Regions from separate parts of the Mesobacillus sp. AQ2 genome, predicted to be linked through region 2. Evidence: predicted binding sites of a transcription regulator. Region 2 holds the regulator's gene; each other region holds the start of a gene.
What was found. Region 2 encodes Rex, which represses fermentation and respiration genes when NADH is low (regulators of the CRP and FNR family bind a similar motif). Its sites were predicted from a motif close to TTGTGAAATATTTCACAA; they were not measured.
Positions count from the first base shown of each region.

Region 1: the regulator Rex is predicted to act here: its motif matches at 3,752-3,769, upstream of QNH36_RS07080 (nitrate/nitrite transporter).
Region 3: the regulator Rex is predicted to act here: its motif matches at 4,005-4,022, upstream of QNH36_RS07975 (hemerythrin domain-containing protein).
Region 4: the regulator Rex is predicted to act here: its motif matches at 1,903-1,920, upstream of QNH36_RS09530 (TorD/DmsD family molecular chaperone).

Region 1 covers NZ_CP126080.1:1,429,072-1,436,590, forward strand. Annotated here, with positions in the region: gene yjfP (esterase) at 1-597, shown strand, start outside; gene QNH36_RS07065 (metal-sulfur cluster assembly factor) at 674-985, shown strand; gene QNH36_RS07070 (TIGR04053 family radical SAM/SPASM domain-containing protein) at 1,589-2,713, shown strand; gene QNH36_RS07075 (Crp/Fnr family transcriptional regulator) at 2,813-3,511, opposite strand; gene QNH36_RS07080 (nitrate/nitrite transporter) at 3,843-5,342, shown strand; gene moaA (GTP 3',8-cyclase MoaA) at 5,587-6,603, shown strand; gene cls (cardiolipin synthase) at 6,752-7,519, shown strand, end outside.
Region 2 covers NZ_CP126080.1:256,699-264,217, forward strand. Annotated here, with positions in the region: gene QNH36_RS01440 (ABC-F family ATP-binding cassette domain-containing protein) at 1-1,005, opposite strand, end outside; gene moaC (cyclic pyranopterin monophosphate synthase MoaC) at 1,186-1,680, shown strand; gene QNH36_RS01450 (redox-sensing transcriptional repressor Rex) at 1,706-2,362, shown strand; gene QNH36_RS01455 (YdiK family protein) at 2,387-2,587, opposite strand; gene QNH36_RS01460 (CPBP family intramembrane glutamic endopeptidase) at 2,591-3,322, opposite strand; gene QNH36_RS01465 (GNAT family N-acetyltransferase) at 3,563-4,090, shown strand; gene groES (co-chaperone GroES) at 4,274-4,558, shown strand; gene groL (chaperonin GroEL) at 4,616-6,244, shown strand; gene QNH36_RS01480 (NADP-dependent oxidoreductase) at 6,497-7,519, shown strand, end outside.
Region 3 covers NZ_CP126080.1:1,615,778-1,623,296, reverse strand. Annotated here, with positions in the region: gene QNH36_RS07995 (TPM domain-containing protein) at 1-581, shown strand, start outside; gene QNH36_RS07990 (phosphotransferase enzyme family protein) at 696-1,688, opposite strand; gene QNH36_RS07985 (MFS transporter) at 1,831-3,063, shown strand; gene QNH36_RS07980 (hypothetical protein) at 3,177-3,371, shown strand; gene QNH36_RS07975 (hemerythrin domain-containing protein) at 3,419-3,946, opposite strand; gene QNH36_RS07970 (hypothetical protein) at 4,162-4,497, shown strand; gene QNH36_RS07965 (ferredoxin family protein) at 4,762-5,046, opposite strand; gene QNH36_RS07960 (FAD-dependent oxidoreductase) at 5,046-6,341, opposite strand; gene QNH36_RS07955 (electron transfer flavoprotein subunit alpha/FixB family protein) at 6,334-7,359, opposite strand; gene QNH36_RS07950 (electron transfer flavoprotein subunit beta/FixA family protein) at 7,387-7,519, opposite strand, start outside.
Region 4 covers NZ_CP126080.1:1,933,492-1,941,010, forward strand. Annotated here, with positions in the region: gene QNH36_RS09520 (outer spore coat protein CotE) at 137-679, shown strand; gene QNH36_RS09525 (4Fe-4S dicluster domain-containing protein) at 789-1,700, opposite strand; gene QNH36_RS09530 (TorD/DmsD family molecular chaperone) at 2,010-2,627, shown strand; gene QNH36_RS09535 (molybdopterin-containing oxidoreductase family protein) at 2,780-4,975, shown strand; gene QNH36_RS09540 (4Fe-4S dicluster domain-containing protein) at 4,975-5,511, shown strand; gene nrfD (NrfD/PsrC family molybdoenzyme membrane anchor subunit) at 5,518-6,414, shown strand; gene QNH36_RS09550 (NUDIX hydrolase) at 7,306-7,519, shown strand, end outside.

The sequences.
Region 1 (7,519 bases), 1.2 Mb from region 2:
ATCATGCCAGAAGCAAAATACCATGGAACCCGCAGTGAGGGATTGTCAGAGACAGAACTTGGCTTCCGTTTCTGGGAAATCGTCATAACTTCTATCGAAGAGCTTCCATCAATCAGAACAGAATTGGTCGATGAAGGACTAGTTGATCCTTCGAGGATTGGCGTAGCCGGAACATCGATGGGCGGCATCACCACGCTAGGCGCGATGGCTAAGTATGACTGGATCAAGGCCGGCGTGAGTTTAATGGGCAATCCGTCATTTGAGCAGTTTGCTCTGTGGCAGCTGAATGAAATGGAAAAACGGAATGTAAATATCAATTTATCGAAAGAAGAAATTTCAGAACTGCTCAATCAGCTGAAGCAGTATGACCTCAGCCAGCAGCCGGAAAAACTGAACAAACGTCCTCTGTTGTTCTGGCATGGCAGGATGGATCCAGTAGTACCATATGAATCGGCCTATCATTTTTATGAGCAAACTAGGAAAAACTATGTGGGAACAAAAGGAATGTTGGAGTTCATTACGGATGAACATGCTGGGCACAATGTGTCAAACGCTGGTGTAGAGGCTTCAGCAGAGTGGTTTGCAAAGCATATCTAATACCTTCCGCTTTTAATGGGAATGAATCATTGTTATGATAGAAACAGGTACAGCATTAATAAAGGAGTGTTCACCGATGGATGAAGAATTAAAAGAGAGCATTATGGGTGCGCTTGAGATGGTCGTTGACCCTGAACTTGGCGTAGATATCGTGAATTTAGGGCTTGTATATGATGTTGATTTGAATGAAGAAGGGCTTGCAACTGTAACGATGACCCTGACGTCAATGGGCTGCCCGCTAGCCGGCACAATCGTCGAGCAGGTTAAATTAGCACTTGCCGACCTTCCAGAAATCAAGGATACAGAAGTGAACATTGTTTTCAATCCGCCATGGTCAAAAGACATGATGTCACGTTACGCGAAAATTGCCCTTGGGGTAAGGGATTAATCAGCCTTTTGAAACAGCAGGAAAATTTCTTGCTGTCAGACTGTAGACAAACTCGATGGAATTCGAGCTTGTCTACAGTTTTTTTGTTTGTGCTGGAATGGGGCTTTTGATTTCCGTTCCAGGCGCTTCGCTTTCCGCGGGGCCGGCGCTGAGCCTCTCGCCGCCGTTGGCGTCTGCGGGGTCTCACCTGTCCGTCTGATCCCACAGGAGTCTACGCGCCTTCCACTCCAATCAACAGGATTCCTCAACTTAGTGTGGAACTAACCGTAAGTCTCTTTTAAAATAGATACATATAACGCTAAATGTGATAAAGATACATTCCAAGAACAATCCAATCCCTCGTGATCAAAAGTTAGAAATGGTTGCATTAGACCAGCTGGTTCATCAGACCATTTAGTCCGCAAGATAAAAGCAGCCCTTGATTTTTCTTTCATCTGACAGCAGGAAATCTCCTGCTGTTTTTTATTTGTTTTGAAGACAAAGGTCACAAAATTGTCATAGAAAAAGAACGATTGGCCATAATTTATGTGAGTTAGTTCACTTAAACATGTTGGAAACACTTATATACTTCTTGTATAGAGAAGTACTTAAGGAGGCGCCAATATGTTTGATAGAGATTTTAACAAAGACCCATTCATTGTGATTTGGGAACTTACAAGAGCCTGCCAGTTGAAATGCCTGCACTGCCGTGCGGAGGCACAATATAGAAGAGATCCTCGTGAACTGTCTTTCGAAGAGGGAAAAGCGCTGATTGACCAAATATACGAAATGAATAATCCGATGCTCGTGTTCACAGGCGGAGACCCTTTAATGAGGGAGGACGTCTTTGATATCGCCGAGTACGCTGTGAAAAAAGGTGTACGTGTATCAATGACACCAAGTGCGACACCGAATGTAACCAAGGAAGCGATTGAAAAGGCAAAGGCGGTCGGTCTATCGCGATGGGCCTTCAGTATCGACGGACCAACAGCAGAAGTTCACGACCACTTCAGGGGAACAGCCGGTTCCTTTGATTTAACGATGGAAAGAATAAAATATCTGCACGAGCTCGAAATTCCGATACAGATCAATACCGTCATTTCCCGATATAATATAGAGTATTTAGATGAAATGGCAAAAATGGTTGAAGATCTGGATTGTGTCCTGTGGAGTGTATTTTTCCTTGTCCCGACAGGACGCGGCCAGGAAAAGGACATGATTTCACCTGTGGAGCATGAAAAAGTGTTCCAATGGCTTTATAATTTAAGCAAACGGGTGAAGTTCGACATAAAAACTACAGCTGCCCAGCACTACCGCCGGGTTGTCATTCAGCAAAAAATGCGTGAAGCCAGGGATCATACAGACGAAATCAACTACTTGACGGCCCTGACAAATGAGGGGTTGACGGGATCCATCGATGGTCTCGGCCGGGCTCCAAAAGGTGTTAACGATGGAAATGGGTTTGTATTCATATCCCATATTGGAGATGTGTACCCGAGCGGATTGCTACCGGTTAAAGCAGGGAATGTCCGGGAACAGCCTCTTGCTGAAATTTACAGGGAATCTCCCGTATTCAAGTCACTGAGGAATCCTGATGAATACAAAGGGAAATGTGGTGTTTGCGAGTTCAGGCATGTATGCGGAGGTTCGCGTTCTCGGGCATATGCCATGACAGGAGATTACCTGGAGAGCGAACCGTTCTGCGTGTATATTCCTAAAGCGCTGAGAAAACAAAAGCAGGAAAGCTAACAAACCAGGGAAAAGGAAAGAAAAAAAGCAGCTCTGCTTCTAAAAGGGGTGCCTCATAATAGAAAAGCGAGTGAAGCTGGGCTTCACTCGCTTTTTATATTAGTCGATTGAACAGAAAACCGCCGGACAATTTTCACAGCCGATTTCCTTGCGTAAGTAATCTACATCATGAATCAGGATTTTCCCTTTTTTAATGGAGATGATACCTTCGCGTTTCAAGTCATTCAGGATCCTGTTTGTACTTTCACGTGATGTGCCGCAGAAATTGGCCAGTTCCTGATTTGTTAATGGAAGGTCAATCAGAATGCCGGTATCTTTATGGATACCATAGCTGTTCGTCATCCTGATCAATGTAGAGAATAGCGCTCCCTTTTTTCCGTTAAGTACTAAATCACGGAATTTAGTCTGTGTTTTGCGGAAATGGTCGCTCATCCATTTCATGAATTCGAATGCCAGCGATGGATTTTGAAAAATCTCCTTCTCGATGACATCTTTCCTGATTGCGGAGATGGTTGCATCCTCAAGGATCAATGCGCTAAGCAAATATTTTGGTGCCTCGGTAAACAGGGTCAATTCACCGCATAGATCATTTTCCCCGCAAATCCTTAACGCAAGTTCACGTCCATCCTGGGTTACCTTGCTAATCTGCACCTTTCCGCCAAGAATCAAATAAAGCTCCTCTGCCTCCATGCCTTCCTGGAACAAGTATGTGCCCTTCTTAACCTTGAATGTCCTGTCTGCAAACTGGAGCAATTCTTTAATTTCTATTGAATGAGTCACTTTCGTTGTGTTTGGCATGGTCATCACCCTTTTTTAGAATATAAGTTTCCGTGGCTTTTCGTTATTGAGACAATAATAACATCTGGATAGTGTTAACTAAATAACGCATGGGGAATTGTCAAAATCCCGTCACATTCTCTCTTCGTTTTGTTCACATTTTCGAAACAAAGTTGCTATAGGTATATTATATCGATAAAAAAAGTAAGTTGATTCCGATGTTAGAAGTCAACTGTGACAGTTTATTGAACAAAGAAATAGGAGTGAAGTTCTTCACATCATAAGGCCATGTATTTTTCTACGATTTATTTATCAAGCAAAAATCGCCTGAAAACTAGGAGGGGGAAGAATCATGCGAACACAAAAAAATCAGCTGCCGCTTCAAACGCTCAGTCTGGTTGCAGGTTTTATGGTGTGGGTTATTTTATCCGCATTAATGCCGTTCATTAAAGAGGATATAAAGCTTACAGCAAATCAAATCGCGATGGCGACTGCCATTCCTGTTGTCCTGGGTTCCGTTATGAGGATACCGATTGGATACTGGACAAACAAATATGGAGCACGAAAACTGTTCTTTGTCAGCTTCGCATTCCTGTTGTTTCCGGTGTATTTCATCAGTCTGGCAGATTCTTTTATTGACCTGCTGATCGGCGGCTTGCTGGTCGGTATAGGTGGTGCAATTTTTTCTGTCGGTGTGACATCCCTCCCGAAATACTATCCAAAAGAACGCCATGGATTTGTGAACGGAATTTATGGGGTAGGCAATCTCGGAACTGCGGTCACGACTTTTTCGGCACCGGTCATTGCATCGCAGATTGGCTGGCAGTCAACAGTCCAGCTTTACCTGGTGCTTTTACTGGCATTTGCATTGCTTAACTTTTTCCTTGGTGACAAAAATGAACCCAAAGTTCCTACACCACTGGGGGATCAAATTAAAAGTGTATACAAGAACCAGAAACTCTGGGCATTGAGTCTGTTTTACTTCTTAACATTTGGATCATTTGTAGCTTTTACGATCTACCTGCCGAATTTCCTTGTGTCACATTTTGAGCTCGATAAGGTAGATGCCGGAATCAGGACAGCAGGATTCATTGCCCTTGCTACATTCTTCAGGCCGATTGGCGGCTGGCTTGGTGATAAATTCAACTCATTCATCATCTTGATGATTGTCTTTGCAGGCATGACCATTTCAGGAATACTGCTGTCTTTCACACCTTCCCTGACCCTTTATACGATTGGCTGTCTTACGGTAGCAATCAGTGCGGGGATTGGCAATGGTACCGTCTTCAAACTAGTGCCGCTTTATTTTTCAAAACAGGCGGGGATCGTGAATGGTATAGTATCAGCGATGGGTGGATTGGGAGGCTTCTTCCCGCCGCTTATGCTGGCCTTCCTGTTCAACCTGACAGGGCATTATGCCATTGGTTTCATGGCTTTGTCGCAGGTTGCACTTGCGAGCCTGATCATCGTCATCTGGATGTACTATCAGGATAAATTGAGCCTTGCTAAAAATATCATCGACCATACTGCAGAGGGAATCATGATCACGGATGTGAAAGGCATGATTGAAAAGGTTAACCAATCTTTCACGAATGTAACGGGATATAAAGCTGAGGAAGTCATTGGGAGAAACCCAAGAGTCCTGAGGTCAGGAAAGCATGGGGAGGCTTTTTACAAGGAGATGTGGAAATCCATTGAGGAGAATGGATTCTGGCAGGGAGAAATCTGGAACAAAAAGAAGAACGGAAACATCTATCCTGAATGGCTTACAATAAGTCCTTTAAAAAATGAAGCCGGAGAAATCAAGAACTATGTCGGCATATTCAGTGAGCTACCTATAAAAAAGAAATAACCTTAAGAAGGCTGCATCAAATCCTTGATGCAGCCTTCTATTTTAGATAATATGACAACATAATGACATTTTCTGATAAAAACACTATCCTGCCAGTTTTTATGTTGTAATATAGACATAAGGGTAAAAGCTACTATTTTAAATAGAGGACTATTGATGTTACTGTGAGAATATTAACAGTGAACCATTACTATAGCTGTTACAATGTCAATAATCAAAACTTCTATAATTGGAGTTGACACAGATGGTAAAAAGCATAATTAAAGACCAATTAAATAGACCGCTCCGCGATTTGCGTATTTCTGTTATAGATCGCTGTAATTTCCGGTGTCAGTATTGCATGCCTGCCGAGATTTTTGGACCAGACTTTGCATTCTTGCCTAAAAGTGAGCTTTTGTCATATGAAGAAATCGAACGTGTGGCCAAATTGTTCATAGATCTGGGTGTTGAAAAAATCAGGCTCACAGGCGGCGAGCCATTGATGCGGAAAGACTTGCCGATCCTTGTCAAGAAGCTCAACCAGATTGAAGGGCTTAAGGATATCGCATTGACTACCAATGGCGTGATGCTCCCTAAATATGCCGAAGAGCTGTATGCAGCAGGGTTGAAGCGCGTGAATATCAGTCTGGATAGCTTAAAGGATGAGCTGTTCGGCGAAATCAATGGCCGCAATGTAGGGGTAGGGCCAGTACTCAAGGGAATCGAATCGGCAAAAAAGGCCGGGTTGGGCGTTAAAATCAACATGGTCGTCAAGAAAGGCCTGAATGATTCCGAAATTCTTCCGATGGCAGAATTCTGTAAAAAGGAAGGACTGGAGCTCCGATATATTGAATTCATGGATGTGGGCAGCACTAATGGCTGGAAGATGGACGACGTCATCACGAAAAAGCAAATCCATGACATGCTGAGTCAGCACTATGAATTGGAACCCGTAGATCCTGATTACTTTGGCGAGGTCGCTAAAAAATACCGATACAAAGGTACGGATATCAACGTCGGCTTTATTTCCTCAGTTTCTGAGTCCTTCTGCTCCAGCTGTACAAGATCACGTTTATCAGCGAATGGCCAGGTGTTCACCTGCCTTTTCAATGGCAATGGTCATGATATCCGTGACTTCATGCGTGCCGGTGCAACCGATGACGAGCTTCGTGAACGAATCACAAATATCTGGAATCACAGAACGGACCGTTATTCAGATGAACGTACAGCTGAAACCGTCGCGAACAGAAAGAAAATCGAAATGTCCTATATTGGCGGCTAAAGACTCCTTCGGGGGTCTTTTTCTGTTCCTCTGGAGTTTTTTATCCAAAGGAAAACAGAGGCTTCTGGATTTTGGGCATACTATGTTTCCAACCAAAAGGTTTATGGGTATACATGAATCTACGATAAAATTTGTTGGAGACTGCCGAATGCTAAAAAGAAGAATTGAATTTTTATTTGTATTTATTTTAATGGTGTGTTTTTATATTGTCTTTTTTACTGGGTACAGCCAGGCAATTAAGATTGCAGCGATCACCGTTTACTCCCTTATCCTGTTTGTCAGCATCTTTTCGTTGATGCTCGAGAACCGTTCCGCACAGCATACGCTGATGTGGATGTATGTAATGCTGTTATTTCCTGTCGCCGGGTATTTCTTTTACCTATTTTCAGGACAGCTGTATTTAAAAGGGTATCTGTATAAAAGCAAGCGTACCAGGGATCGTGACCAATGGGAAAAGCTGATGAGGAATGAAGAGTCGAGGGATCTTTCTTTCTTGATTGAAAATCAGTTTTGCTTCGCAAAATATGCAAAGAATTCAGCGTTGACTCCGATTACGACCGACTCAAGGGCAAAAATCCTTAAAAATGGGGAAGAGACTTTTTCTGAATTAAAAAAGAAATTGAAGGAAGCAGAAAAGTTCATCCATATGGAATACTATATTTTCAGGTCTGACCGGCTTGGCAGGGAAATAATTGACATCCTGATAGAAAAAGCCAGGCAGGGTGTTGAGGTTTTATTCATGTTCGATGCTGCCGGCAGCATGAAGATTGCCGCCACGGACCTTAAGGACATGCAGGAGGCAGGCGTTAAAGCTGCGCCGTTCTCTCCGCTCAAATACGGGTTCTTCAATCAGAAATTCAATTTTCGGAATCACAGGAAGATTGTCATCATTGACGGGGAAATCGGATTTGTCGGC
Region 2 (7,519 bases):
TGTATTTACCTTCAGGACGTCATTCCCGCTCTGGCGTTCGATCTGGAAGCTGAAGGAAGCTGACTTTTCATCTCCCATCGGCCTGTCCATCCGATCGATTTTCTCGAGTTGTTTCCGGCGGCTCTGGGCCCGTTTCGTTGTCGAGGCCCTGGCAAGGTTCCGCTGGATAAAATCCTGCAGCTTGGAGATTTCATCCTGCTGCTTTTCATATAACTTCAGGTCGCGCTCGTAATTTGCTGCTTTTTGTTCTAAATATAAGCTGTAATTGCCCGGGAACTTCGTCAGCTGGTGACGGGAGATTTCGTATACTTGGTTCACAACCTTATCAAGGAAATAACGGTCGTGTGAAACAATCAGAATCGCACCATCATAGCCCTGTAGATACTGCTCTAGCCAGGAAAGTGTGTCAATGTCCAGATGGTTGGTTGGTTCGTCAAGAATCAAAATATCTGGACGTGTCAATAACAGCTTGGCGAGCGCAAGCCTTGTTTTCTGTCCTCCGCTTAAAGTGGAGATTTTTGTGGAATAATCAAAAGACTGGAAGTTCAGGCCGTGCAGGACCGAGCGGATGTCAGCTTCATACTGATAGCCGCCTTTTTCTTTGAACTGGACCTGCAAAACGTCATAATCCTTCAATACTCTTTCATACTCGGACTCGTTCGACAGGATGCTTGGATCAGACATTTTTTCCTCAAGCCGGCGCAGGTCTTTTTCCATGCTGTGCAGATGATCAAAAACGGCCAGCATTTCATCCCAAATACTTTTCTCGGATTCCAGCCCGGTATTCTGGGCAAGATAGCCGATTGATGTTCCTTTCGGGCGGATGATCTCGCCGCCGTCATGGGATTCATAGCCGGCAATGATTTTCAGGAGGGTTGATTTCCCAGCCCCGTTCCGGCCGACAAGAGCAACACGATCATTGGTCTGTATTTCAAACTTGATATTCGATAAAATAAGATCAGCCGCAAAATATTTTGATAGCTGATTGACTTGTAATAGAATCATTATTTTTCACCTCTAATGCCTTAGGGATAGTGTAACCCAATCCTATGGGCTCGGCAATATGTGCGGCCTGCTACAGGCGGTAAGGCAGAAAAATTTCATCTTCTATATGTGAAGATAGAAACAAAGTTCACACACAAGTTTGTGAAAATAGTGTATTATTTGGTTGAAAGGAGCTTGAAGATGGCAGAATTTACGCATTTTAATGAAGAGGGAAGAGCGAAGATGGTCGATGTCAGTGAAAAACCTGAGACGGTCCGTACGGCAGTCGCCCATTCAAGCATTACCGTTAATGAAGATATATATGTAAGGATTACTGAAAATAAGATGAAAAAAGGTGATGTCCTGGCAGTCGCGCAGGTTGCTGGCATCATGGCAGCCAAGAAGACGTCCGAAATCATTCCGATGTGCCATCCGATTCCATTAACAGGAATTGACCTTTCGTTTGAATGGGAGCAAAATGGAAATGATTATATTTTAAATATCGCTGCAGCAGTTAAAACAAAAGGGAATACAGGGGTAGAAATGGAAGCGTTAACAGCAGCATCTGCATGCGCGCTGACTGTTTATGATATGTGCAAGGCCGTTGACAAAGGCATGGTGATCGGCAAAACCTATCTTGTGGAGAAAACTGGCGGGAAAAACGGCGATTTTAAGAGAGATGAGAAGTTAAAATAGAATACGAACAGGTGGAGGATGGAGAATGACGAATGATGCTATGAAGATTCCGCAGGCAACTGCAAAACGCTTGCCGCTGTATTACCGATTTTTATTGAACTTGCATTCTTCAGGCAAGCAGAGGGTATCGTCCGCGGAACTGAGTGAAGCGGTAAAAGTGGATTCGGCTACGATCAGAAGGGACTTTTCCTATTTCGGGGCTTTGGGTAAAAAGGGTTACGGCTACAATGTGAATTACCTGCTGACTTTTTTCCGAAAGACGCTCGACCAGGATGAACTCACGAAGGTTGCGCTGATCGGTGTTGGTAATTTAGGAACGGCGTTTTTGAATTATAATTTTTCCAAAAACAATAATACAAAAATTCAAATTGCCTTCGATGTCGACCTGGATAAGGTTGGGACGCAGATTGGCGATGTGCCTGTCTATCACATGGATGACCTCGATAAAGTTGTTGTCGAGGAAGGCATCCAGGTGGCGATCCTGACCGTGCCGTCAGCGGTAGCACAGCCGATTACGGACAGACTGGTACAGGCGAATGTGAAGGGGATCCTGAATTTTACGCCCGCGAGGCTGAATGTACCGTCTTCAATCAGGATCCATCATATTGATCTGGCAGTAGAATTGCAATCATTGATTTATTTCTTGAAGCATTATCCGACAGACAGTGATTCTGAAGAATAAAAAATGGCTCCTTCGATGAAGGAGCTATTTTTTATCCATTTGTTTCAGTTTGAAATGGAACAGGATCATTCTGATGCCGGAACCGAAATCGAACGTTGCGAGCAGGACGAGCAAATAACTGAAAAATCCCCAGCCAGTATCGTTGACATTTTGGATGGCGAAATAGGTGAATAAGCTGCCTAACAAGATGTAGACAATGCCTGAAAACATAGGCGATTGCTTCATGACTTAAAATCCCCCAATAAAGCTTTGTATTTTCTCTGCTTCTTTTATCATTCTCTCAATGTCTTCCCTGAATACGGATTGAAGCAGTACAACCATTGTATTCATTGTAACATGGGCGATGATCGGCACGATGATCCGCTTTGTTTTTACATAAAGGAAGGCAAACGTAAAGCCCATCGCAGAGTATAGGATCACATGCTCCGGCTCCATATGGGCCAGTGCGAATATGACGGAACTGATCAAGGCTGCTAAGAAAAAGTTCATTTTCCTGTGCAGACTGCCAAAAATAATCTTCCTGAAGACGATTTCCTCCAAAATCGGACCGATGATCGAGCTGACGAGAATCACAACCGGAAACCTTTCAATCAGTTTGATGATTTCCTGAGTATTCTCCGAGCCCATCTCAATTCCAAGCATGCTTTCGATGCTGCCTGCAATCGACTGCGCGAACAAGGCCAGGAATACCCCGGCGAAAGCCCAGGCAGCCGAACTTGCCGGCGAAGAAACTTCACGCAAATCAGCATTTATGGTTCTTTCCTTCCTTAAAATCAGCAGGATGATCAGGAGAGTCAGTGAAAAGCTGATCACAAGCCAGTATGGAATCGCAAGGGTTTGCATTTCATCAAGGCTTTTTCCCATCGCAGCACCGATGAAAGCAATGATTGGGACCCCGACCAGGCTTGAAAGCTGCATAACAATATAGGCAATAATGACGTACCAGTATTCTTTTTTCAATCGAAAAAACTCCTTAATAATGCAGAAATGTATGTTCTGAAATTTTACGTAATAATATGCTGGCCTGTAAAATAAAATACGGGGATAGCTTTGCTTATCTATACACTCTCTATATTCTACTAGTAAATGATTTGAAAGTTCAAATTGTAGGGCCAGGATGAAAAAGTTGGTTGTTCGAACTTAGTATTCCCTGACTACCAGATACTTGTTAAGGTGAATTAAAAATGATTGGAGGTCCAAATGGTTTATTTGGAAACATCCCGACTGATTTTGCGCGACTGGTTAAGCGCAGATTTAGAGCACTTTTGCAAAATGAATGCAGACCCGGATGTGATGAATTATTTTCCTCGTGTTTTATCCTCGGCAGAAACTGAGAGATTTTATCAGGTGATTCTTGCCGAGTTCAAAGAATACGGCTTTGGGTTATATGCGGTTGAAGAGAAGAGAACAAAAGAGTTCATTGGATTCATAGGGTTTCACAGGGCAACATTCGAATCAGATTTTACCCCGTGCATCGAAATTGGCTGGAGGCTGAAGAAAAATGCCTGGGGCCAAGGTTATGCAACAGAAGGTGCCAGGGCCTGTTTGGAATATGGATTCAAGAACCTGGGCTTTAGCGAGGTCGTCAGTTTTACAGCAGAAATCAATAAACCCTCTGTCAATGTCATGAAAAAAATCGGCATGAAACCTGTTAAAACATTTCTTCACCCAAGAGTGGATCAGGATAGTCCGCTGAAGAAGCACGTCCTCTACCAAACCAGGAAATGACGCGGTCAGCAGAGATTTCACCAGCATTCGACACCATCAGGACCCTCGTAAATTTTCATGAAAAATTTTAGCTTCACGCTTGCAAAAAAAATAGAGATTCATTATTATATAAATTGTGTTAGCACTCTATTGAGGCGAGTGCTAATAAAAAAATCTACATATAATTTGAGGAGGTTGTTTCACTTGATCAAGCCACTAGGAGATCGCATTATTATCGAGCTTGTTGAGTCTGAAGAAAAAACTGCAAGCGGTATCGTTTTACCCGACACAGCGAAAGAAAAACCTCAAGAAGGTAAAGTCGTAGCTGTTGGAACTGGCCGTGTACTTGAAAACGGTGAGCGCGTTGCTCTTGAAGTTGAAGTCGGAAACCGCATTATCTTCTCAAAATACGCAGGCACAGAAGTGAAGTACCAGGGGACTGAGTACCTGATCCTACGTGAAAACGACATTCTTGCTGTAGTTGAATAATCACTGCGATTATAGACAGAACGCTATAAATTAAAATTCTGAGGAGGTTTTTCTACAATGGCAAAAGAAATTAAGTTCAGTGAAGAAGCACGCCGCGCGATGCTTCGCGGAGTAGATTCTCTTGCAAATGCAGTAAAAGTAACTCTTGGACCAAAAGGACGCAACGTGGTTCTTGAGAAGAAATTCGGTTCACCTCTTATCACAAACGATGGTGTAACAATCGCAAAAGAAATCGAACTTGAAGATGCATTCGAAAACATGGGTGCTAAGCTTGTTGCTGAAGTAGCAAGTAAGACAAATGACGTTGCTGGTGACGGTACGACTACTGCAACAGTTCTTGCTCAAGCGATGATCCGTGAGGGTCTTAAGAACGTAACTGCCGGCGCTAACCCAATGGGCATCCGCAAAGGTATGGAAAAGGCTGTTATTACAGCTGTTGAAGAGCTTAAGGCTATCTCTAAGCCAATCGAAGGCAAAGCTTCTATCGCACAAGTTGCGGCAATCTCTTCTGCTGACGAAGAAGTTGGTCAATTGATCGCTGAAGCAATGGAGCGCGTTGGCAACGACGGTGTTATCACGATCGAAGAATCAAAAGGCTTCACTACAGAATTGGATGTTGTTGAAGGTATGCAGTTCGACCGCGGATATGCATCTCCTTACATGGTAACTGATTCTGACAAGATGGAAGCAGTTCTTGAAAATCCATATATCCTGATCACTGACAAGAAAATCGGCAGCATCCAGGAAATCCTTCCTGTCCTTGAGCAGGTTGTACAGCAAGGCAAGCCATTATTGCTTGTTGCTGAAGATGTTGAAGGTGAAGCACTTGCTACATTGGTAGTCAACAAGCTTCGCGGAACATTCAACGCAGTGGCTGTTAAAGCACCTGGTTTCGGTGACCGCCGTAAGGCTATGCTTGAAGACATCGCTGCATTGACTGGCGGTGAAGTAATCACTGAAGAGCTTGGACGCGACCTTAAGTCTGCTACAATCACATCTCTTGGACGCGCTTCTAAAGTTGTGGTTACAAAAGAAAACACAACAATCGTTGAAGGTGCTGGAGACAGCGCTCAAATCGAAAGCCGCGTAAACCAGATCCGTGTTCAAATGGAAGAAACAACTTCTGAATTTGACCGTGAAAAGCTGCAAGAGCGCCTTGCTAAGCTAGCTGGCGGTGTTGCAGTCATCAAGGTTGGTGCTGCTACTGAAACTGAATTGAAAGAACGCAAGCTTCGCATTGAAGATGCTCTTAACTCAACTCGCGCTGCAGTTGAAGAAGGTATCGTATCAGGCGGTGGCGTAGCGCTTCTGAACGTATACAACAAAGTTGCTGGAATCCAGGCTGAAGGCGACGAAGCTACTGGCGTGAACATCGTCCTTCGTGCTATGGAAGAACCAGTTCGCCAAATCGCTCACAACGCTGGCCTTGAAGGCTCAGTCATCGTTGAGCGCCTGAAGCGCGAAGAAGTCGGCACAGGCTTCAACGCAGCAACTGGCGAGTGGGTAAACATGATCGAAGCTGGTATCGTTGACCCAACTAAGGTTACACGTTCTGCACTTCAAAACGCTGCATCAGTATCTGCAATGTTCCTGACTACTGAAGCAGTAGTTGCTGACATCCCAGAACCAGCTGGTGCTGGAATGCCTGACATGAGCGGCATGGGCGGAATGGGCGGCATGATGTAATCTGCCCTCGAACCCCTATATATGGGCTTTGAAGTGGTTTGATAACAAAATGCTAACATCCTATAAGAGGCTTCTCATTAGTTCATTGAACTTTTGGGAAGCTTCTTTTTTTCTTGTTGAAATTGAATTATTTGAAAAAGAATATGGATTCCCCCACAATAAAAAGAAAACAACTCTTAATGATCCTATCTCGACGGAAAAGACTAATTGTCTAATTAAGCAAGATCCATCAAAAACGAAAGGAGCTTTGCTATGAAGGAAAAAAACCGGCAAATTGTATTAGCTAACAGACCTAAAGGCATGCCCGATGAGGAGACTTTTCATTTTATAGAACAGGACACGAAAGAGCTTGAGGAAGGGGAAGTTTTACTTCGTACGCTTTATGTGTCTGTTGATCCATATATGAGAGGAAGAATGCAAGATGCAGAATCGTATATTGAACCTTTTCAGCTTGGTAAAGTGATCGAAGGCGGTTCAATTGGAGAAGTGATAGAATCCAAGTCTGAAAACTTTCAACAGGGTGATATCGCAATTGGGATGTTTGGCTGGCAAACGCATTATGTTGCAAAAGAGAAGGAAATCAGAAAAATCGATCCGTCGTTAGCACCGATTACGACGCATTTAGGGATATTGGGAATGACGGGGCTAACCGCTTATTTTGGATTATTGGATATTGGGAAGCCCAAAGAAGGAGAAACGGTTGTTGTCTCTGGAGCAGCAGGAGCAGTCGGCTCTGTTGTAGGACAAATTGCCAAAATAAAAGGCGCCAGAGTAGTTGGAATCGCGGGGGCGGAGGACAAGATTTCATTCTTGAAGGATCAACTGCAATTTGATGAAGCGGTTAATTATAAAACAGCTGCGGATTTGAAGGAAGCAATCGGCCAGGCATGTCCCGATGGAGTTGATGTTTATTTTGATAATGTTGGCGGAGAGGTATCGGATGCAGTTCTGACGAAACTGAACCGATATGCACGCATACCTGTTTGCGGAGCGATTTCTTCTTATAACCTGGAAAGTGTGGATTTAGGGCCTCGTGTGCAAACCACGCTTATTAAGAAAAGCGCGCTCATGCAAGGTTTTACGGTAGGTAATTTTTCAAATAGGTTCCATGAGGGTGCAACTCAGCTTGGGAAATGGCTGCAGGAAGGCAAGCTCAAATATCAAGAAACGATTGATGAAGGGTTTGAAAATATTCCGAATGCATTCCTTGATCTCTTTAAAGGTAATAATACCGGAAAGCTGCTTGTAAAAGTGGCAGACCGTCAACATGAAAAA
Region 3 (7,519 bases), 1.4 Mb from region 2:
TCCAATTACGAACCATCGGCCGGTCGATTGATGGCCAGACAACCTCACAGATTGCTGTTCTGACCGTAGATTCGATCGGGGAGAGAAGCATCGAGGAATATTCCGTTGAGGCATACCGCAAATTTGGCCTGGGAACCAAAGAAAATGATAATGGTGTATTGCTTGTTATTGCCATGCAGGAAAAGAAAATCAGGATTGAGGTCGGTTATGGACTTGAGGGCGTCATTCCTGATGGCAAGGCAGGGAGAATCCTTGACGAATACGCTATTCCCCACTTGAAAAATGGCCAGTCAGACCTGGCAGTAATGAATACGTACCAGGCACTAGCTAATGAGGTGTCAGGTACGAAAGAATATGGGAGCGCCCCGAATGATGTTCAGCAGCAGCAGGATTTCCCCATCCCTTCCTGGCTGCTTATCATTATCGTAGTCGGTGTGATCATCCTCGATTTCATGTTCTTTGGCGGTACCCTCACCTATATGCTTCTATCGATCATTTCAAGAGGCGGCGGAGGGGGTGGAGGGCCCCGGGGAGGAGGAGGCGGTTCCTCGGGTGGCGGCGGATCAAGCCGCGGCTGGTAAGTGGCGCCAATTTCTCTCTTTCAAGTGCCATCTCACATTTGGCATAGGGATCCAATTAACAACAGAAAACACCAGCAGCGGTTGCTCTGGTGTTTTTTTGTGTAGACATCTTCATCAGCCGATTTTCACAATTGGAACTTTACATTTAATTCTTTCGGCGATCTCATCCATCATAGCCAGCAATTTATCATCTCTGTCTTCGGGAGCGATTTTCTTATGCAAGACCGCATACAGGACAACATCCCTAAGCATCAGGAACAATGGAACATGTTCTTTCCATCCTTCGGGGAGTTGATTCCCTTTCTGGTACCCATTGATGAATGAGTCCAGAAACAATTGCCCAAAGCGCTGGCGTTCCTCTTTTTCACTGGCTGGAATTCGATAAAGCAAGGAATAATACAAAGGAATTGCGATATCCGATGCAAACCAGTGGTAACTGGCATCATCAAAATCAAAAACATGGACCTCTTCCCCATCATAAAAGAAATTGCCAGAATGAATATCCGTGTGGATGATTCCAAAATTATCGATTTTTTTCGGGAGAGATGAAATAACCGATATCACTTCTTTTGCATTCTCGACCAGCTCCTGCTCTTCAGCAGGATAATACTTTTCAATCTGGAGGAGGTCATCTTCATCCCAGCTGCTGCGTTTTTTGATGCCTTCGGATGGCTGGTAGTTCTTTGTTGCTCTGTGCATCCTTCCAGTTACCTCTCCCCACTTTTCAAATAGTTTATCACTGAATTGCTCTGATCGGACAGAGACAGCCTTTCCTCTTGCTTTTGCGAATAAGCATCCGTAAAAAATGCTGCCATCCTCCGCTGCTGCTTCTTCAACCAGACTTCCGCCTAACGAAGGAAAAACTTCTGGAACAGACAGGCCTTCACAGTATAAATGTTTCATCCAGTCGAGCTCGGATAAAATCTCATCCTTATAGCGATGGGTACTATGAGTGATTCGCATGATATATGGATGGCCAGCCCTATACGTTTCAAATACATAATTCTCGAAATCCCCAAGCTTCTTTACTTCAGGCTCTAAACCAAAACGCTCCAGAAAATCATTCAACACTTCCCCTGTCATCTGTAAATTCACTGTCTGTTCCATGAATCGGTCTCTCCTTTGAATAATCTGTATTTTCTCAAATTATATTAGACCATATTTTTTAATAGAAAAGCTATTCTTATCTGGTGACTTTTTTTGTAAAATGATATGTAGGAAACCGAAATAAATTTTAAAGGAGAAAAACATGAGCCAAACAGCAGCTGCTGTCAGAGCAAAAACGCAAGATCAAAATGTGACAGCCTATAAAATACTCTTTATCATCGGATTAGTACATTTATTGAACGATTCTATCCAGTCCGTCATTCCGGCGATGTTCCCTATACTCGAAAAATCGATGGGCCTTTCTTTTACCCAGCTAGGGATGATCGCCTTTTCCTTGAATATCGTTTCTTCCATTCTTCAGCCTTTGATTGGGATGGCAACCGATAAAAAGCCGATGCCGTTTGCCCTTCCGCTCGGCCTTACCTCTACAATGTTCGGTGTTCTCGGCCTGGCTTTCGCATCAAGTTTCGAGTTAGTCATTCTCTCTGTTTTATTCATCGGACTTGGTTCAGCTGTCTTCCATCCTGAAGGCTCGAGGGTTGCCTATATGGCAGCAGGACCGCGCAGGGGGCTGGCACAGTCCATTTATCAGGTTGGCGGAAATTCCGGGCAGGCACTAGCTCCGCTAATAACTGCACTGATACTAGTTCCGCTAGGCCAGGTTGGAGCTGTTTGGTTTACGCTTGTCGCTGCCATAGCCGTAGGTTTGCTTATCTATATTGCGACATGGTACAACCGTAAATTGAACTTTGAAAAGATTGCAGCCAAAACCAGACAAGCCACCACTAAAATCAATAAAGGCATTTCTAGAAATATCAAGATGGCTCTAGTCCTGATTTTATTTTTAATCTTTGCAAGGTCCTGGTATATTTCTGGCATGACGAATTTCTATGCTTTTTATGCGATTGACAAATATGGACTTTCGATTAAGGAGGCACAACTATTCCTGTTCGCTTTTCTGGTTGCAGGTGCGTTTGGAACATTCTTTGGCGGCCCGCTCGCTGATCGTTTTGGAAAGAAGAAAATCATTTTCCTTTCCATGATCGCGACTGCTCCTATGTCGGCAATCATCCCATATATGCCACTTTCTGTTGCAGTCATCCTCTTGACCATCAGCGGCTTTATCCTGATGTCGAGCTTTTCCGTTACGGTCGTATATGCCCAGGAACTGGTTCCTGGCAAAATTGGTACGATGGCCGGACTGACAGTAGGATTGGCATTCGGTATGGGTGCTATTGGGTCTGTCGGCCTTGGATATCTCGCTGACATGATCGGGCTTCCAATGATGATTATCTGCGTCGGCTTCCTTCCCCTGCTGGGAATCCTGACGATGTTCCTTCCGACAGATCAACAATTGGCAGAATGGAACCAGTAAATCGCCACACCGGTCTGATCGGCAATTAAAATTTTCCAACTGCATTTTTTACGTTTAGGCATGCCCCTGTTAAGGAAAAAAAGGTAGTAAGGATATATTGAAGGGAGATTATCATGTCTAAGTTTAAGATTAATTATTTTTTTGAAAAAGATTTTGCCGTTTCACGACCAATCGAAGTGGAAAACATTTCTGAAGCCATCCAGGATGCCAAAGACCAGGAAGGCATGATTGAATACACCGGTGAAGATGATGTTTTTTATAAATTCGATACAAAAGACATTAAGCTGGTGACAATCACAAAGGCTTAATTGTAAAGGTAAAGGGTGAAGCAATCGCAGCTTCACCCTTTTTATTTTTATTTGATTAACTTAATGCGCTGAGCCAATTCTTGCTTTTCTTCTTCGCTGAACATATTTTCTGCCATAGGGAACAGGATGCTCTCTTCCTTTGAGAAATGGCTCACCAAAGTGTAGTTTGCATTTTTGATCAGTTGCGCATTGTCGATCATCTGCTCTGCTGTTAGTCCCATTCCATCCTTTGTGTTATGAAGGAAAGTTCCGATAAACCGTTTTGCCTGATCATGTTCATATTCCATCACCGCTATTGGTCCCATTTCCCTGCCGATATAAGCAGCCATCATCTCAAACAAAACGCCCTCTTCCCGCTCTGAATGAGGCTCCAGTTCAGCGAGGAATTCGACGACCAGCTCCTTCAGCTTTAAAAAGTTCTCCTCTATTTCCATACCTTCCTCAACTTTTCGTGAAAGATCCAAAAGGTCCGCAAGCTTTTCCAATAATGGCGGGTGTTCACTTTTTAACTGTTGAAGACCTTCACTTAATGTAAAACTAGAATCCTGGTTTAAACCGCTCATACAGCCAGTCATGTTAACCTGCCTCCTATACATTTTATACCTTCATTATAAAAACCAGTGATCTCACAAGTTGTGATAGGAATCACAATTAGCATTATACGAGTGTAAATGTGAAGGAAATATGACACTTCGTTAAAATTTCTAAAAATTTTAACAATTAGCCTTCAAATATCTAGATACCTTACATATAATGAAGTTATAGCTAATGTAAAAGGAGTGAATGTAGATTGCAGAACTCTTTATATCGCGATTTTTATGGTAAATCACTTGTCCCCGCGGGGCTTAGTGACCAGAAATCCTTCCTTGGCATCCAGCCTGACCTGTTTCATACACATTTAATGATCGGATTGCAGGGTCATCAGGAAGAAGAAAAAGATTTTTTCCATTGGAGTGTTGCCATTTATAAATCAGACTCTTCCGGAATCTATGATGCCAGCAAACCCGTATATGCTTCGGAAAAGTTTGATCGGTTTGATGATGCCATGTTTGAAGCGCGGAAATTAGAAAAAGAAATCCGCAACGATGAACTTCACTTAATGCGTCATCAAGAAAAAATCAGCTGATCTCCCCTCTAAATCTTTACCTCCTTTAGCTTCACTCTTTTTTGTACCCACTTGTGAATTAACTTACATATGATGAATATAGAACATTTCTATAAGATTAATTTTGTAAACTGGTATCCCTCCCCCTATTGAATGACAATACCAATACTTTGATTACCAATATTCCTTTCTCTTCTTCAAAGTTCCCTAAGTACCCAAGCCAAATAAAAAAGCAAAAAGCTGGCGACCATGAAAGTTCAATCGCCAGCTTTTACTTATTCTATATCACGCGAGCCTGAATACGATTCCGTGGCCGCCTTTTGGATATTCCCATTTGATGTTCTGGTACGGGCAGCCGATCCGGCAGCTGCCGCATTCATGGCAGCCTTCATAGCCTACCTGCATCCTTTTTCCTTCCCATTTATAAACCTCAGCCGGGCAGAATACGGTGCAAAGTTTATCAGGGCACTGTGTCATGCAGACGTCATGGTCAAGTACGGTAAGATGCGATTTCGTGTCACACTTAAACCTTAAAAGAAATTGTTTTTCCTCGATGTTTGTTGTTGACATTATTTCACCGCCTTCCAGGCACGATAGATATCTTGCATTACCTTAAAGGTTCCTTTTTCGGCCGTTACACTTCGCATGATTTCTTTTTGCTTCTCTCTCTTTGGTGTCCCATCCACTGTAAAGAATTTGCTCATCGCTTTGTTCATCATTGGCAGATATTCCTTGAAATATTGCGGGTATGTCTCGAAGGTATGTGCCGCATCCTTATACTTTTCAAGGTCTTTAATGATGAAACTTCCAAATAATGCTTCCTTATAGCGATTCAGGCTGCGCTCACTGAAGTCGCCATCTTTCTTGGCCTCAACGATCGCTTCTGCAGCCATTTGTCCCGAAGCCATCGCCATATTGGAACCCTCACGGTGAATTGCATTGACAAGCTGGGCAGCATCCCCTACGACAAGCACCCCGTTTCCGGCAACTCTCGGAACAGAATGGAATCCACCCTCAGGAATCAAGTGGGCGAGATATTCCGCCGATTCTCCTCCCTCCAGATATGGACGGACCATTGGATGCTTTTTCAGATAATCCAGCAGCTCATATGGCTTAAGCTTTGCTTTGATCATACTTGAAAGTGTCGTTCCTACCCCGATATTCAAGCTTTCTTTGTTCGTATAAAGGAAGGCAGTGCCCAGATTGCCTTGTGTAGAATCCCCGAAAATCTCAATAGTCGTTCCATGATTTCCTTCAAGATTGAAGCGTTCATTGATTTTGTCCTTCGGAAGATTGATGACTTCCATCACCGTCAGGGCCACCTCGTCAGGCCGGAATTCCCTATGGAAGCCCAGCTGCTTGGAAAGCAGGGAATTAACCCCGTCTGCCAGCACGACAACATCTGCAAACACTTCTCCATCTGGACGATCGGTCCTTACGCCTATCACTTTACCGTTTTCAACGATACATTCCGTAACAACTGTTTCATTTATCAATAATACCCCTTGTTCGACAGCTTTCTGTGCGAACCATTGGTCAAAATGTGCCCGCAGTACTGTAAAGTTATTATATGGTTCGACCGCCCATTCGAGACCTTTGTAACCAAACTGGACAACTGATTCTTTATCCATCATCCAGAACCGCTGTTCAACGACTGGTCTTTCCAGCGGTGCTTCCTTCCAGAACTCGGGAATGATGTCTTCCATCTGTTTACGGTAAAGAACTCCTCCCATAACGTTCTTTGAGCCTGGATATTCCCCACGTTCAATCAACAATGTTTTCAATCCGTTTTTTGCACAGTTGTAGGCACATGATGTTCCAGCAGGGCCGGCTCCTACGACGATTACATCAAATTTTTCAGACATAGCTCATTTCCCCGCCCTTCTCTTTGCTGAGCTCTTTGAACTGTTTGATCAGCTTTGGAATAATTTCCAATGCATCACCCACTATGCCGTATGTGGCGACATCGAAAATCGGTGCATTCGGGTCTTTGTTGATTGCGATGATCAATTCGGAGTTTTTCATGCCCTCCACATGCTGGATCGCTCCAGATATCCCGATTGCAAAGTAAATTTTTGGTGTGACGGTCTCTCCCGTCTGCCCGACCTGCTGTTCATGCTTAAGCCAGCCTGCTTCAACAACATCCCTTGTTCCTCCGACGCTTGCGCCGATGACTTCGGCCAGTTCATGAATCAGCTGGAATCCCTGGATATCGCCCATTCCTTTTCCACCTGCCACGATGACATGAGCTTCCGCCAGGCTTGCCTTTTTTGTTACGTCCTTCACAATTTTAAGCACTTTTGTGCGCATATCCTCTTCCCTAAGCTCCAGCTCTTCCTCAATGATGACTCCCTTTCGGCCTGTATCAGCTTCCAGGGCCTTCATGACTTTCGGTCTTACGGTCGCCATTTGCGGCCGGTGTTTTTTGCAAAGGATCGTGGCCATGATATTTCCGCCAAATGCCGGACGGCTTGCCTCGAGCAGCCTTTTCTCCACATCAACGTCAAGCATTGTCGTATCTGCAGTCAACCCTGTGCTTAAATCAGTTGCAACTGCACTGGCCAGGTCCTTTCCATTTGGTGTCGCACCATAAAGGAAAATCTCGGGTTTATATTTTTCTGCGAGTATACAAACACCTTTCATAAACGACTCAGTCCGGTAATCTTTCAGGACTGGATGATCGACCACATATACCTGGTCTGCCCCAGCATAAATCACTTCGTTTGCCAAAGGCATAACACCTTCGCCGAGCATCACACCAGCAAGCGGAACCTCCAGCTTGTCTGCAAGCTTTCTGCCGGCACCCAGTAATTCCAGCGAAACACCTTCGATTTTTCCGTCATTTACTTCAATGAATACCCAGACTCCCTGGTTTTCTTGCATCCTTTTATTCCCCCTTCAAATTCGGAATCAAGAGTTGGCTGTATTTAATTTCAATAAATCTTTTCGTTCCAGCAAGACTCCCATCAGCTGTTCTACTTGAGAATCCGGGTTTCCTTCCAGTCTTTTTCCGCCTTCCAGTTTAGGAGGGCTGAACATCTTG
Region 4 (7,519 bases), 1.7 Mb from region 2:
AATCGGGAACATTCATCGCCTGTGGGCATACAATGAACTATGCCTAAATTTTTAACAGCGGTTCTAAAATTAATCGCACACTAGTCTAATATCACGCATAGGATGAATTGAAAAAGATTGAGGAGGTTTCGCTCGCATGGGAGATTACAGAGAGATTATCACGAAAGCCGTCGTAGCGAAAGGACGTAAATTCACACAGTCCAATCATACGATCAACCCAGCGCATCATCCAAGCAGCATTCTTGGCGCTTGGGTCATAAACCATAAGTACAAGGCAAAGAAAGTAGGGAAAGTGGTTGAGGTAAACGGGTCCTACGAAGCCAACATCTGGTACTCCTTTGATGATAATACAAAAACAGAAGTAGTCACGGAGAAAGTAACTTACTGCGATGTCATCAAGCTTAAGTACCGTGATCCAGATTGCATGGATGACCATGATGTGCTCGTTGAAGTCCTTCAGCAGCCTAACTGCATCGAAGCGGTCATTTCGCCAAATGGCAACAAAATCATCGTTCACGTCGAAAGGGAATTCCTGGTCGAAGTCATCGGTGAAACCAAGGTTTGTGTCGTCACTCACCCAGGCGGATGTGACTGTGACGAGGACGAGTGGGGTCACGGAGTCGATGACGATGAATTTGAAGACTTGAACCCAGACTTCCTGCTTGGTGAGGAAGAATAACATCGAACTAGGAAGCTTCTACTTCCTAGTTTTTTTTTACGCAATAAACAGGCAGCAGCTACCCTGTAAGGTAACCCGGGGTCGCTGCTGCCTGTTTTCGTTCATGTATTTATAAGAAGAAATTCGGTTTTTCAACAGAGCTGCAAATTGGACATAATTCTGCTGCTCTCCAGGAATGGAAGGGAGTATGGCATTTTTGGCAGTTAGTTTTGATGACCGGGAATCTCTCTTCATCACTTTTATGGACTTTAGGGAAGATTTGCACTGATTTTTCTCTGCATATGTCACTGCAAAGACGGCAGCCGCTGCAGTTATGATCCGTAAGTTTCAATGAATCATCAACAAGGCGGAATACATCAGAGGGACAAATCGCAAAACATGCCTCGCATAATGTACAATCCTCTTGATTCAACTTTACCTCATAAAATGACCAACCTTTAAAAAGGTTCGAGGTTTTGAAGCTGCTTTCATTGAACCGCCATTTGATTGGAGTCATAGAAGAAAGAACGGTCTTTTTGCTGTCTGAAGTAAGCTTGGCAAAAAAGGCACGTCTTGATATCAGGAGCTGATCTCCTATATCTAATTCAACTTTATTTACGAGGGATAGTGGCTCAAATTCCATTTTCGCGAGCAGTTCATTTGTCCGCTTGACTTTCTCCTTTAGCTCCTCGCACATCAATGGATCATGGACGCGTCGTATTCCTTTCTTATGATAATAAAGAAGTTCAGTGACAGTAGGTAAAGCAGAACCATTCTCCAATAAAATATGATTTTGGATGATTCTCCTTGGTGGTGACTGTCCTTTAATCGCCTGTACCGGGCAAATCGTGATACAGACACCACAAGTCGTGCATGATTGTTTGCTAATATTTATTTCGCCATTTTCCACACGTATGGCTTCTGTGGGGCATTCGTCTATGCAGGCTGTACAGGAACTCATGTGACTGATTTTTCTTGTACAGGAGGAGGAAATCTCCAATTCATAACTCAAGCTTTCAATCCAATTGCCAATCAGCGACATTGAAGGTCACCTCAACATTCATTTTTACTACACTACCATTCTACGATTAAAGTCTTTTAAAAAAGTCGTGTTCGCCAGAAATTCATATAGATGTTAAGGAATGTTCACAAAACCTCTAGCACAAATATAGAAAAAAAGCAGGTTAGAGCGGACTTAGCACAGTGTATGGCGGGAAGGTCAATGAAAATCTTCCAGTCTTATTAGGTGAAATCCTTCACATACTAAAAGGCTATTCTCCACAGAATGTTTGTTGTTTCACAAACTTGCTTGAAATATAGTGAAGATGTAATCGAAAGGTGGTGTAACCAGATGATTGAGTCAATCGAAAAGAGAGCCGGAACTGCGGTGGTTTTTAACATTATTGCAGACTTATATAAGCCGCCTGTTTTGGAGACCTGGAAAGAGATGGAGCAAAACCATTTACTGAAAAGGCTAGAGTTACTGGCCAGGGATTTATATGGTTTTGAATCTTCATTAGACGGGATCTTGCCTGATGACTTTGAACAATTATGCAAAATACATAAAAAGGCGATCGGGTCAGCAGAAGAGAAAGCCGTCCTTCCGATAGAGTCGCTATATAAACCGTGGACCCAGGATGAAACTTGTACTCTTCCATTTGCTCGGGAAAAAGGCTACCTGCAAGGTGATCCGGCCCTGCACATTACCTTCCTCTTAAATGAACTGAAAATGGAAATTCCAATGCAGTACAAAGGCATTCCCGATCATATATCCATTCTGCTTGAGCTGGCAGCATACTTCATCGAACATGCTCCTGAAAAATTCAGCAGAGAGTTCATTGAGGATCACCTGGACTGGCTGAGTGAATTTGAAATAAAACTTAAAGAAAAATCGATCCATTCTTTCTATGAAGGGATTACTCGTTTTTTAATAAAAGTTATTGAAGCGCAGCAGAAAATGGATAATTAAAAAGGTCTGCAACATAAGGTGGTGATGCTTTCGGTGCGAGCAATGAGACGATTGCAAAGAGGGAAGGCTGGGTTTGATCTGTTCAAGGTTTGTGAAGCAGCCTGCCTGACTGAAGGCGGAAAAGGGTCAAGAGAAAAAGGAGGGCTAGTATAATGCTAGAAACAAAACTATCAAGGCGGCGATTCATAAAAGCTTCTGCCGCGACAGCTGCCCTGGCATCTGCGGGGACTGTTGGCTTTAATGAATGGTCTAAAGAATATGTAAAAGCTAGTGCTAACGCGGAAATTAAAGAAATTCCCAGTACATGCAATGCATGCTCCAGCAAATGCGGAATGGTTGGCCACATCAAGAATGGGCGTTTATGGAAGCTTACCGGGCATCCAGACCATCCATATTCCAAAGGAAAGCTTTGCGCCAGAGGACATGGGTATGCGACGGTTGTTTATTCTCAAGACAGGCTGACCCAGCCGCTGAAACGGGATGGAAAGAATAACTTCGAGCCCATTACCTGGGAGCAGGCTTATAAAGAAATTGCTGAAAAATTAAATAAGATCATCAAAGAGCATGGTCCCGAGGCGGTGGCGCTCACAGAAGACCCAAGAGCTACAGGAAAGTTCTATTCTCCACGATTTATTAATGCGCTGGGCTCGGCCAATTATTATACACATCATGTCGTTTGTTCAAATTCAAGAGATGCGGGTTTTCTTCATACAGTCGGAGTGACTGCTACCAGTGCGGACATCAGCAATGCAAAATATATTATGTTCATTGGCAGAAGCTACGGCGATGGAATCCGTCCGAGTTCGGTCCAGTCTTTGGCAGCTGCACGGGACAATGGAGCAAAGATTGTCATCGTGGATCCGCGATTGAATAACACGGGCAATCTCGCTACTGAGTGGCTGGCCATTCGTCCAGGTACTGACCTTGCCCTCGTGCTGGCAATGTCACATGTTCTTATCAAGGAAAACCTTCATGATTTGGATTTTATTAAAAAGTATACAGTTGGTTTTGAAGCATATGCCAAAGAATTGGTAAACTACACTCCGCAATGGGCAGAGGGTATCACTGGTATTCCTGCTGCGGATATCACCCGTATTGCAATCGATATGGGGAAAGCAAAACCAAAAGCCCTGATTGAACAATCTTGGAGAGGCGCATTTGGCTGCAACTATGAAAATAGCACAGAAACCGGCCGCGCCGTCGCCATGTTCAATGCTTTACTGGGTAATTACCAGCAAAAAGGCGGAAGTATCTTTGGAGCTAAACCCCACCTGGGCAAATTAGATGAGGTGAAATATCCAAACCCGAAAGAACCAGAGTCACCAAAGGCAGGCAAAAAGGAATTCCCTCTTGCTTACCAGGGTAGCGGTGTCGCAACAATCGTTGCGAAAGAAGCACTGGAAGGCAAAATGAAGGCTGCTATTTACTACCATTCAAATGCTGCCCTTGGCTATGGGAATCCAAAAGTGATGAAAGAAGCATTTTCAAAAATGGATTTGGTTGTAGCCATTGATGTCCAAATGTCTGAAACGGCTCAATTAGCCCATTATGTTCTTCCGGAAGTCACCTATATCGAGCGTGATGAGGTCATTGAAGAGTTATCCGGTAAAGTACCGGGAATCGCCTTAAGACAGCAGATGGTTGATAAAGTCCATCCTAAGACAAAGCCGATCCATGAGATTTATACAGAGCTGGCAAAAGCCTGCGGTGTCGGCCAATATTTCAATTTCACGCTGGATGAATTGAACGAAGCAATGCTTGCACCAACAGGTATATCTTATAAGCAGCTGAGGGAAAAAGGCACCATCATGTTCCCTGCTGAGGAAATTACGATGGGTGAAATGCCGAAAGTAAAGACACCATCTGGAAAAATTGAATTCTACAGTGAAACGTATAAAGAAGCCGGTTTTAACCCAATTGTCGAATGGATCGAGCCAAAAGTTAGTCCTGCAGATGATTCTTTCCGGTTAATCACAGGAAAACAGGCAATCCATAGCCATACCCAAACTGCGAATATCCCAATCTTGATGCAGATTACTAAAGATTATGATTTAGAAAGAATCTGGATCAACCCTGTTCGTGCCAAAGCGCTGGGAATAAAGGATGGGGATATGGTTGAAGTGAAATCCAGCGAAGCCACCAGCAAAATCCGTGTTAAAGTAACGGAGAGGATCCATCCGGAAGCAATCTTTGTTCCAAGCCACTATGGGATAACTTCCAAGGATTTAAAGACCGGATACGGTGTGGGCTTTGGCTACATGGAACATGTACCCTTTGATTTTGAAAAATGGAGCGGAGCAGGAAATATCCACGAAGTAATCGTGAAGGTTAGGAAGGTGAATGGCTGATGGCACGCTATGGAATGGTGATAGACACAAGAAAATGCGTCGGCTGTTACGCATGCCGGGTGAGCTGCCAGATGCAGAATGAACTTGCGGTCGCAGAGTCCTTTATTAAATTTTACGAAAAAGAAACGGGCGTTTTCCCGAACGTAAAGAACGAAATCATCCCTGTGCAATGTCAGCATTGCGAGGATGCACCATGTGTAAGTGTCTGCCCGACCAAGGCTACCTACACAACAGAAGAAGGCATCGTACTTGTAGACTCAGAAAAATGTATAGGCTGCAAATATTGTATGGTTGCTTGCCATTACGGAGCAAGAACACAGAATCACGAGACGGGAGTAGTGGAAAAATGCCGTTTCTGTTCCGAACTTGTGGCGGAAGGAAAACAGCCGGCCTGTGTCACAACATGCATTAGCAATGCCCGGATTTTCGGTGACCTTGATGATCCGAACAGTGAAGTATCAAAGGCGATTGTAAAATTGAATGCCCAGCCTTTGAGACCGGATTTAGGGAAGGCAAAAATTTATTACGTGAGGTGATTATAAATGGTTTGGGGAACTATTATCGCAGCTTATTTATTCCTTGCCGGGCTGAGTGCAGGGGCGTTCTTAACCTCTTCCTATGCAGCAAGGAAATATCCTGATGCTGTTGCCGTCCGTTTTGCTGGCAGGCTGATCAGTCCAATCCTGATGGGGATAGGTCTACTGCTTCTCATTGTCGATGCAGAGGCAGGATTGAAAGATCCATTGCGCTTCATCTATTTGTTCACGAATTTCAATTCAGTCATGACCATTGGGACTTATTTCATCAGCTTCTTTATGATGGCTGCAGCCTACATGGCCGTGATGGAATTGTTGAAAAAAGAAACAAACAAAATAATCGAATACGTCGGCATGGTTTTTGCTGTTGCAACAGCAATTTATACAGGCTTCCTAATTGGTGTCATTGGTGCTGTACCACTTTGGAACACGGCCATTTTGCCTATCCTGTTTGTTGTATCTGCCTTCTCAACAGGGATTGCCGGGACGATGCTTGCGGCATCGATAATGGATAAAAAAGTCATCCATCATGTGATGTCCATCAAAAAAATTCACCTATCGCTGCTGATTGCTGAAGTCTTCCTGATATTCACAATGTTCTTGATCACATCTTCAACCAATGAATCGGCTGCCCAATCGGTATCCATGCTGCTGACTGGCGAATACAGCACAATTTTTTGGGTCGGCTTGATTGCAATAGGGCTGATTGTGCCAATCATCATCGAAGGTCTGGAGTTATTTAACTTCAAAAAGCTGAACACCAGCCGCGCAGGACTGGAAGTTGCAGCCGGAGGTACAAGCGGGATTGCCGCAACCCTCATAACCGAAAGCGCAGTTCTTACCGGAGGCTTCATCCTTCGTTATCTATTGCTAGCCGCAGCAGTACCTGTCATCTTTTTATAAGAACAAAACGAATCAGCGTGAAATCTTGATATAAGATTTCACGCTTTTTAATTTGTCTTTTTCTCGGACAAAACCTAGGCATAATTAGCTGGAAATGTCTGAAGTAGGGTCGTGTTCGGACAAAACTAAGGCATCAGCAGCTTAAAATGTCTGAAGTAGGTCCATGTTCGGTCAAGACTTATGCATCACCAGCTGAAAATGTCTGAAGTGGGGTCGTGTTCGGACAAAAGCCTGGCGTCAGCAGCTATAAATGTCCGAAGTGGGGTAGTCTTCGGACAAAAGTCCGGCGTTAGCAACTCGAAATGTCAGAAGTAGGTCCATGTTCGGACAAAACTCAGGCATCAGCAGCTGGAAATGTCAGAAGTAGGTCCATGTTCGGACAAAACTCAGGCATCACCAGCTGGAAATGTCTGAAGTGGGGTCGTGTTCGGACAAAAGCCTGGCGTCAGCAGCTGGTAATGTCTGAAGCAGGGTCGTGTTCGGACAAAAGCCTGGCTTCAGAACCTCGAAATGTCTGAAGTAGGAGTATGTTCGGACAAAACTCAGGCATCAGCAGCATGAAATGTCTGAAGTAGGTCCATGTTCGGACAAAACTCAGGCATCAGCCGCTAGAAATGTCTGAAGTAGGACCATGTTCGGACAAAAGCCTGGCTTCAGCAACTCGAAATGTGTAAAGTAGGTGCGTGTTCAGACAACAAAACCATGCGGTCAACATCCGAAAATGTCTGAACTATAATCGTGTTCAAAAAAACTCCCGATTGCAGAAGAATTATCACCTTAAAAAACCAATAATTAAGCTGAATCCTTATCGATGTTCAACTTGTTGACATTAAAAGGGATTTCCAGCAATAATGACTTAAAATGCACCTTATAAACTGAGAGGATACGAATATGATAATCTTTGGTAAAAAGGAAGCAGACATCAGTTACAAATGGAGACCAGGAGTTTATGGATTGATTTTTAATGAAAGGAAGCAAATCGCCTTGATCCGGACTGATGATGGGAAGTATTTCCTTCCAGGTGGCGGCTTGGAAGATGGTGAAACTCACGAGGAATGTCTCGTTAGGGAAGGTATAGAAGAAACCGCCATGATTCTTACAGTCG